2 regions of the Dellaglioa carnosa genome follow, and region 2 is predicted to be linked to the other one. Evidence: riboswitches for the same ligand, from Rfam matches in the RefSeq annotation. Region 2 holds a riboswitch; the other holds the start of a gene.
The links. Region 2 has a riboswitch for thiamine pyrophosphate ahead of thiM (hydroxyethylthiazole kinase). Riboswitches for the same ligand answer to the same signal wherever they lie in the genome.
Positions count from the first base shown of each region.

Region 1: linked by a shared signal. The riboswitch ahead of thiT (energy-coupled thiamine transporter ThiT) and the one ahead of thiM (hydroxyethylthiazole kinase) in region 2 are both predicted to bind thiamine pyrophosphate.

Region 1 covers NZ_JANXLI010000001.1:233,204-237,424, reverse strand. The annotation lists gene asnB (asparagine synthase (glutamine-hydrolyzing)) at 1-552, opposite strand, end outside; gene N0K80_RS01140 (magnesium transporter CorA family protein) at 752-1,702, shown strand; gene N0K80_RS01135 (DUF4044 domain-containing protein) at 1,766-1,876, shown strand; gene thiT (energy-coupled thiamine transporter ThiT) at 1,960-2,514, opposite strand; TPP riboswitch at 2,561-2,661, opposite strand; gene cls (cardiolipin synthase) at 2,715-4,163, opposite strand; gene N0K80_RS01120 (amino acid ABC transporter substrate-binding protein) at 4,179-4,221, opposite strand, start outside.
Region 2 covers NZ_JANXLI010000005.1:20,396-24,616, forward strand. The annotation lists gene N0K80_RS06120 (ABC-F family ATP-binding cassette domain-containing protein) at 1-1,795, shown strand, start outside; TPP riboswitch at 1,873-1,979, shown strand; gene thiM (hydroxyethylthiazole kinase) at 2,037-2,828, shown strand; gene thiD (bifunctional hydroxymethylpyrimidine kinase/phosphomethylpyrimidine kinase) at 2,831-3,655, shown strand; gene thiE (thiamine phosphate synthase) at 3,642-4,221, shown strand, end outside.

The DNA.
Region 1 (4,221 bases), on a different contig from region 2:
ATAATCTTGAAGCGCATCTTTATCAAACGTTTTATTCTTCAAAACTTTATAGATTGCCTTACTTTCAGACCCATAATAGAATTGATCATCAGCCGTAGCATAATAGAATGGTTTAATTCCAAACTGATCACGTGCAGCAAAAAGCGTCTTTTCTTGTGTATCCCAAATAACAAACCCGAACATACCTCGGAATTGTTTAACCGCTTCTGCGCCATATTTAGCATACATACCAAGAATTACTTCTGAATCAGAATCTGTTTTAAATTCGTAACCATCAGCAATTAACGATTCACGTAATTCGATGTAATTATAAATTTCACCATTAAACGTTAACCAATACCGTTCATTTTCATATGAAAGAGGTTGGTGCCCACCTTCTAAATCAATTATACTTAATCTTCTAAAACCCATTGTGATATCATCATCATTAAAATAACCTGAATCATCAGGTCCACGATGAACGAGCATCTTCGTCATATTATGAACAATTTTATCGTAATCATTGTCTGTATTTTTTTGTCTGTTACTCAATACGCCTGCAAATCCACACATAATTTTCATCCCTCATTTCCATAAAATCAATGTCTTATATTATAGATGTTTCTACAATAAATTTCAATTTTGCTTACAGTTATGTTTATCATTATAGCGTATTTGAACTAATCTTAACAACTAGATGTCTGAATTAACGAAAGCTTAAAAAATTTGGTATACTGGGTATCATGATATACGAATAAAGGAGTTTTAAAATTTGATAGAATATTACGCGTCAACTGAATCCGGAAAAATTGAAAAAATAACTGAATATGGTGATTTATGTTGGATTAATGTCACAGGGCCCTCCGCAGATGAAGTCGATGAACTTGTCGCTAAATATGCCATCCCTAGGGATTACATAACTGCCGTACTGGATGATCAAGAAAACTCAAGAACTGAAGGTTTGTCTCAAAATACTGTCCCTGATTTAGTCTTAATGCAATATCCCCATCGAATTAGGAACTCATTGGGTTACCTTGAATACCAAACTTTCCCCTTTTCAATCATTTTAGCAGGAGATGCGATTATTACTGTGTCAAATAGTACTCCTGACTTTATCAATGAATTTATCTCAGACAGCCCAGTTCATAAAATTAAAACAACTACACCCGATCAATTTACATTAAAATTACTTTGGTATTTATCACAAAATTTTGTATTTGCACTAAATACAATCATTCAAGAAACTGAAAATTTAGAAAAATCTCTTGCTAAGGCGACCAAAAATGAGCAGTACTACCAAATGATGTCCATGCAAAAAAGTCTGGTCTATTTTGATGCCGCACTGAAGAAAAATAATCCAGTTCTACAATCCATGGCTGATTCCAATGAACATTTTAAGCAAAAAAAGATTGATGACTTATTGACGGATGTATTAATTGAAAATCAACAAGCAGAGACCATGACAATGATTCAAACTAAAATTTTAGATAATTATGGAGAGATGGTTTCATCGGTCATCTCAAATAATCTAAATATTATTATGAAAGTTTTAACATCCATGACTATTATTTTAACCATTCCAACTATTATTGGTGGAATGTATGGTATGAACGTTCCACTTCCCGGAGTAAATATGCCCTTTTCATTCTGGTGGCTACAATTGTTAACCTTAATTATCTGTTTATTAACTGCCTATTATTTAAAGAAAAATGACTACTTTTAAGTTGACATATCGTTATTAAAAAAGTTATAGTTACACTATTAGATTTGAGAGGTTGGATAAAATATGAAAAAACAGAAATCTACATTCCAAAAGATTACAATGGTTGTTGTATGGTTAATGATTCTCGTAACAATCGGTGGCGTTGTTTTAACCGCAGTTATGTCAATCGCTTAATTTAAAGAGTCATATCCCGACTGGGTGTGGCTCTTTTTTTATACAAAAAAACGGCTAGAATCAGCCGTCTTAATTTATATATTTTATTCAGCAAGAAAAATTCCTGAATTTTTTTTAAGCATAATAGTAAGAATTAATGTAGCAATAATCATATTGATAAGCATGCTACCACCATTAATGACAGCGGAGTAAACGACCGGTGAAAGTCCCCACTGAACATACTTCGACCAAAATATGATACCAGCCATGAAATGAGCAAGATATTTCAAGAAGACGGCCAGTAGAATTGCCAATGTCAATGATTGGATAGCACCATGCGTATTTTTAGAACGTAACTGATTCAAAAAGTGCCCAGAGAACAGGCCAGAAAAGCCCAATACAACATTGGCAACGGGATATTCTAGAATAGCTTGAACCGGCGTTAAAACATAAGCCGTTCCAATTAGTATCGGCAAGATACCATAAAGCAATCCAATAATTAACCCCATTTTCAACCCACGTCTTAAGCTATACACGACAATGGGCAAAATACCCAATGCAATATCCACGTTCGGTGGGTTAGGTACAAATGATAGCGCCATTGCTAAAGCGGCCATAACGACCCCTTCTAACAAAATTAATAATTTTTTTCTTTCCAACAAAAAAACCTCCTTTGACTTAGTAAACCAAGCACAAAGAAGGTGTTAAGCTTCTACACACAATTCCTACGTTTGCATTAACAAACAGGTTCCAAGGGTCTGAATTTCTTCACTCTCAGCCAGATATCGGCTCCCCTTTGTGTTGGTCTCCACCGACTAATATCGCATATAACCAAAGAAACGTCAAGCGTTTTCAATTGCTATAGTATAGGTGAAAGAAGTCTTGAAAATTGTTGTTTAAACTTTAACCAATGAGATTGATCGTGAAAATACTTTTTCGTTAATAAATCACTTTGTTTCATGTCAGCTTCAAAGATATTTTTGAGCGAAACCGCAACTGCCGTGTCATAGATAAATGCATTCGCTTCAAAGTTTAACTTAAAGCTTCTAAAATCAAAATTAGCAGACCCAACAGATGCAACCATATCATCTATCACAACCGTTTTAGCGTGTAAGAACCCATCATTATATTGGTAAAGTTCTGCTCCAATATTAGTTAAGTCTTTCGCATAATATTGCGTGGCGCGATAAACAAAAGCATGATCTGGCATTGACGGAATCATAATTCTTACTTGCACACCTGATGATACGGCGATGTCTAAGGCTTCCATCACGGAATCATCGGGAATAAGATATGGCGTTTGTATATAAATATATTTTTTTGCGGAGTTAATTAATTTGATATAGCCCTTTTTTATTTGTTCAATTTCCGAATCAGGACCACTCGATACAATTTGCATATTGACGTTACCCTTAGATTCTGTCTGAGGGAAATAATCTGACTGATAGTTAATCTGGTTATTTCCTGCAGTTGCATTCCAATCCATAATAAATCGACTTTGTAATGAACCAACTGAGTTTCCAAAGATACGAATATGTGTATCTCGCCAGTGACCAAATTTTTCACTCTCGCCTAAGTATTGATCCCCTACGTTAAATCCACCAATGTACCCAATTTCGCCATCAATAACGACAATTTTCCTATGATCTCTAAAGTTTAATCGGAGATCTGAAAATGAAAAATGTGATCCAAAGAACGCTTCCGCCTTACCACCTAATTGTTCGAATCGTTTAAAAAATTTTCTGGTTGTTCCTTTTGATCCCAAGGCATCATAAATAATTCTAACTTCAAGTCCCTCGCTAACTTTAGTTTCGAGCAATGTCAGCAATTCGTTACCTATACGTCCGTCCTCAAACGTATAATATTCAACGTGAACATGATGCTTAGCTTTTCGAATATCGTCAAATAAAGAGTTAAATTTATCATGTCCATCAGTGAATATTTGCACGTCGTTCTTTTTTGTCAAGATCGATTTTTCTATTTCTAGAAACATGTGCATGATTTCATTTACATCATCGGTAAACTCACCACTTGTTGTTAACTCGCCTCTGGCCCATTCTTTTTTTTGTTGGCTAACTAATTGATCGACGCCCATACGATCTTGCGTTTTAATATCAAAAATCTTTTCCCTAGAAATCTTCTTACCAAAAAAAAGATAAATTAAAAATCCAAATATGGGTACACCAATTAAAACGAGAAGCCATGCCCATGTCGCAGCAATATCCCGTCTTTCTCTAAATACAGTCATAATTGCCGCTAGCAAGTTTAATACAAAAATAAGTAGCACACCAATGTTTACGTATGTCATTTGGTTCCTCCGGGTTTAATTATTCCGAACAGTTGTATCCTCACCGAACCATTTATGA
Region 2 (4,221 bases):
GATTATTGATCAAGAAGTGACTGATGCCGGTCAAATCATTAAACATAAAGGGATGACTATTGGTTACTTGGCCCAAACAACAACCGTTTCTTCAGAACGCTCAGTCTGGGAAGAAATGAGTCACGTTTTTGACTACTTAAAGAAAATGGAAGTTCAAATTCATACGCTTGAAGCACAAATTGCCGACCCGAAAAATGCAGAAGATTCGGAAAAATTCGAAAAACTATTAACAACGTACGACCAACTTTCACATGATTTTAGTGAACAAAACGGTTACGGTTATGAATCTGAAATCCGTTCCGTTTTACATGGTTTTAGATTTTTTGAAGAGGATTTTGGACGCGACATCAGAACCCTTTCCGGTGGTCAAAAAACACGTCTTGCCTTAGCCAAACTACTTTTAGAAAAACGCGATTTACTTATTTTAGATGAACCCACTAACCACTTGGATATCGAAACGTTAACTTGGTTAGAAGGTTATTTAAAAACCTATACAGGCGCCCTTCTCATTGTTTCTCATGATCGCTACTTCCTAGATAAAATTGTCACAGAGGTTTACGATATGAGCCACAATGAAACCACACATTACAACGGTAACTACTCACAGTTCATTGTTAAAAAAGAAGCAAATTTGAAACAAGAATGGAAAGTTTTTGAAAAACAACAAGATAAAATTGAAAAACTTGAAGACTTTGTTAATAAAAATATTGTGCGTGCCTCAACAACTAAGCGAGCACAAAGTCGCCGTAAACAACTTGAAAAAATGGATAAAGTAGGCCGTCCTGAAGGCGATGAAAAAGCACCGCGTTTCAGTTTCAAATCCGCAGATGAGAGTGGCAATATTGTTTTAACCGTCTCTAATGCAGCCGTTGGTTATGATAATCAAGTATTATCTGAACCCGTTTCGATCGACTTACATAAACATCAGGTTCAAGCTATTGTTGGACCAAACGGTGTTGGTAAATCTACCCTACTTAAGAGCGTCTTAGGCCAAATCCCCTTTATTCGTGGTGAAGCTTTTCTTGGTACTAACGTTCATATCGGTTACTATGATCAGGAACAAAACCAATTAACGGATAAAAATATTGTTTTAGACGAATTGTGGAATGACCATCCCTCAACTCCCGAAACAGATATTCGTTCATTACTAGGCAGTTTCTTGTTTTCCGGGGATGACGTTTTGAAACGCGTTTCTAACCTGAGTGGTGGTGAAAAAGCACGTTTAGCCTTAACAAAGCTTGCAATGAACAAAGATAATTTCTTGATTTTTGATGAACCAACTAACCATTTGGATATTGATAGTAAAGAAGTTCTCGAAAAAGCGATTAATAACTTTGACGGAACAGTCTTACTCGTTTCACATGATCGTTATTTTATTAATAAAGTAGCCGAAAGTATTATTGAAGTCTCTAGAGAGGGTTCAACTTACTACATGGGCGATTACGATTACTACGTGGATAAAAAAGAAGAACTGGAAGCAATTGAAGCTGAAAAACTAGCCCTTGAACTTGCTTCAACGACTGCACTTCCTGAAGCCAAAGTCACAACTAATTACCAACAAAATAAAGAGACTCAAAAAGAACAACGCAAGTTAACACGTGAAATTGATCGTTTGGAGACCGAACTGACCGCTTTGGAAACTCAGAAAACGAAACTTGAAGAAAAAATGTCACAGCCTGATATTTTCAGTAATGCTGATAAACTTCAAGAACTTCAAACTGATTTACAAACCGTTCAAATTGCAATTGAAACTGCAGAAAGCAATTGGGAAGAAGCAAGTCTAGCTCTTGAATAGACTCGCTTCTTTTTTGTTATTTGTTGACATTCAAGCAATGAAAGCCTATTCTTTTCTTGTAAACTAAAAATTTAATATAAGTACACTAGGGGTGTTCTTTAGAAGAACTGAGATAAGCTTTTGCGGCTTAATCCCTTCGAACCTGTAAGTCAAAACTTGCGTAGGAAAGTGTGAAGAAGGACCCCACTCTACGATTTTTTTGTTAAGGAGTGGGGTTTTTGTGTACTTAAGAGGAGAAACCATGCAATTAGAATTACTCGATAGAATCCGTTCAGAAAATCCGGTTATATTTAATATTTCAAATTACATCACTGTTCAAGACGTTGCCAACGGGCTTAACTCAATTGGTGCTTCGCCCATTATGCCCAGCGCAATTGAAGAAGCGAGCGAAATGCTTCAGATTTCTTCCGGTGCCGCAATTAATATGGGCTCATTCAGAAGTAATGAGCTTCCCTACATTGAAAAAGTCGGTCAACTTGCCAACGACTTAAATATCCCGCTTGTACTAGATCCCGTTGCTGTGGCAATGCCTTACCGCCAAAAAGTGGTCACTAATTTATTAGACCATATCCATTTTGACTTTATTCGTGGTAATGCTGGTGAGATAGCCGCACTTGCCGGTATCAAATGGCAGGCCAAAGGAATTGATGCTGGTGATGGGTCCGCTGATTTGGCAGAAGTCGCAAAAAAAGTCGCGCAACGTTACAACTGTACGGTTGTTTTGAGCGGTCCAACCGATTATATCTCTGATGGAACGCATGACACAACGGTGACTCACGGCACGCCCCTTTTCCAGATTCACGTGGGTTCAGGTGACATGCTTTCAAGTTTTATTGCCGCATTTGCAGCAGTTTCTAAAAATAACTACTTTGAAGCAGCGAGAATGGCTTGTCTTATTTTTGCGACAACTGGTGAAATCGTCGCAAATGAATTGGTAGATGAAAAGCCAGGTAGCTTTATTGTCGCCTTACTAGACAAATTACATTTGGTGACAACAAAAGAAATTGCCGACCAAATAACTATGGAGGACTAAATATAATGACTGATTTCCCACAAGCACTTTCAATTGCTGGATCAGATAGCAGCGGTGGCGCTGGTATGCAAGCTGATTTGAAAACAATGCAAGAACGCCATGTGTACGCTGCTACTGTTCTTGTTGCAATTACGGCACAAAATACATTAGGTGTGCAAGATAGCGTCCCACTACCGGCCAAGATTATTAATGAACAATTCACATCAATTGCAGATGATTTAGCTATTAAAGCGTGCAAAACAGGGATGCTAGCCGATTCAGAGCACGTTTCTATTGTCGTAGAGAATCTAAAAAAGTACGACTTTGGTCCGTTGATTGTTGATCCCGTCATGGTCGCAAAAGGTGGAGCAACGCTTCTGACCGAAGATGCCGTTATCACAATTAAAGAAAATTTGATTCCACTGGCTACAGTAGTGACGCCAAATATTCCTGAAGCTGAAGTACTCACGGATCTAACAATTAACTCCAAAGAAGATATGATCATGGCCGGCCAAAAAATTAAGGCGTTAGGTGCAAAAAATGTCATTATTAAAGGTGGTCATCAGGCCTCTGCAGACACTGCGAGTGACTTTGTCTTACTAGAAAATGGCCATTCATTTTGGTTATCTTCGAAACGCATTGATACAATCCGAACTCATGGTACCGGAGATACGCTATCAGCATGTATTGCCGCTGAGTTAGCCAAGGGTGTGGATGTTGAAACGGCTATTATAACAGCCAAAAAATATGTTGAAGCAACAATTACCGATGGCATTATTGTTGGCCACGGTCATGGACCCTTAAACCATTGGGCATATCGAAAGGTCGCAAAAAATGCAAAACTTTAATCAAGCGTGGTTAGCAAGTTACTTTATTGCAGGGACACAAGACGTTCCTGACAATCAATTATTACCTATATTAGAAAAAGCATTAAAAGCCGGTATTTCTTGCTTTCAATTCAGAGAAAAAAATCCATTAAAACCGTTAAATAAAACGCAGAAAAAGGCGCTTGCAATCGGCTGTCAAAATTTATGTGCAGCATACAATGTCCCCTTTTTCATTGACGATGACCTTTCTCTAGCACTCGACATTCATGCAGACGGTATTCACGTTGGTCAAACAGATCAACGAATTACAGATGTCATTCAACAAGCAGCAGGTCAATTAAGTATTGGACTCTCTTGCCAGACGCTTGATCAAATTAATGTAGCAAATCAATTATTAGCTGTTGATTATGTTGGCAGTGGCCCCGTTTTTCCTACAAGTTCTAAACCAGATGCCACTGCCCCACTCGGAATTGCGGGACTTTCTCAATTACTGGCTATCAGTGATCACCCGATTGTTGCCATTGGCGGTATTTCAGAGACTAATTTAGCCGATTTAGCCAAGACAACTGTTTCAGGTGTTGCCGTTA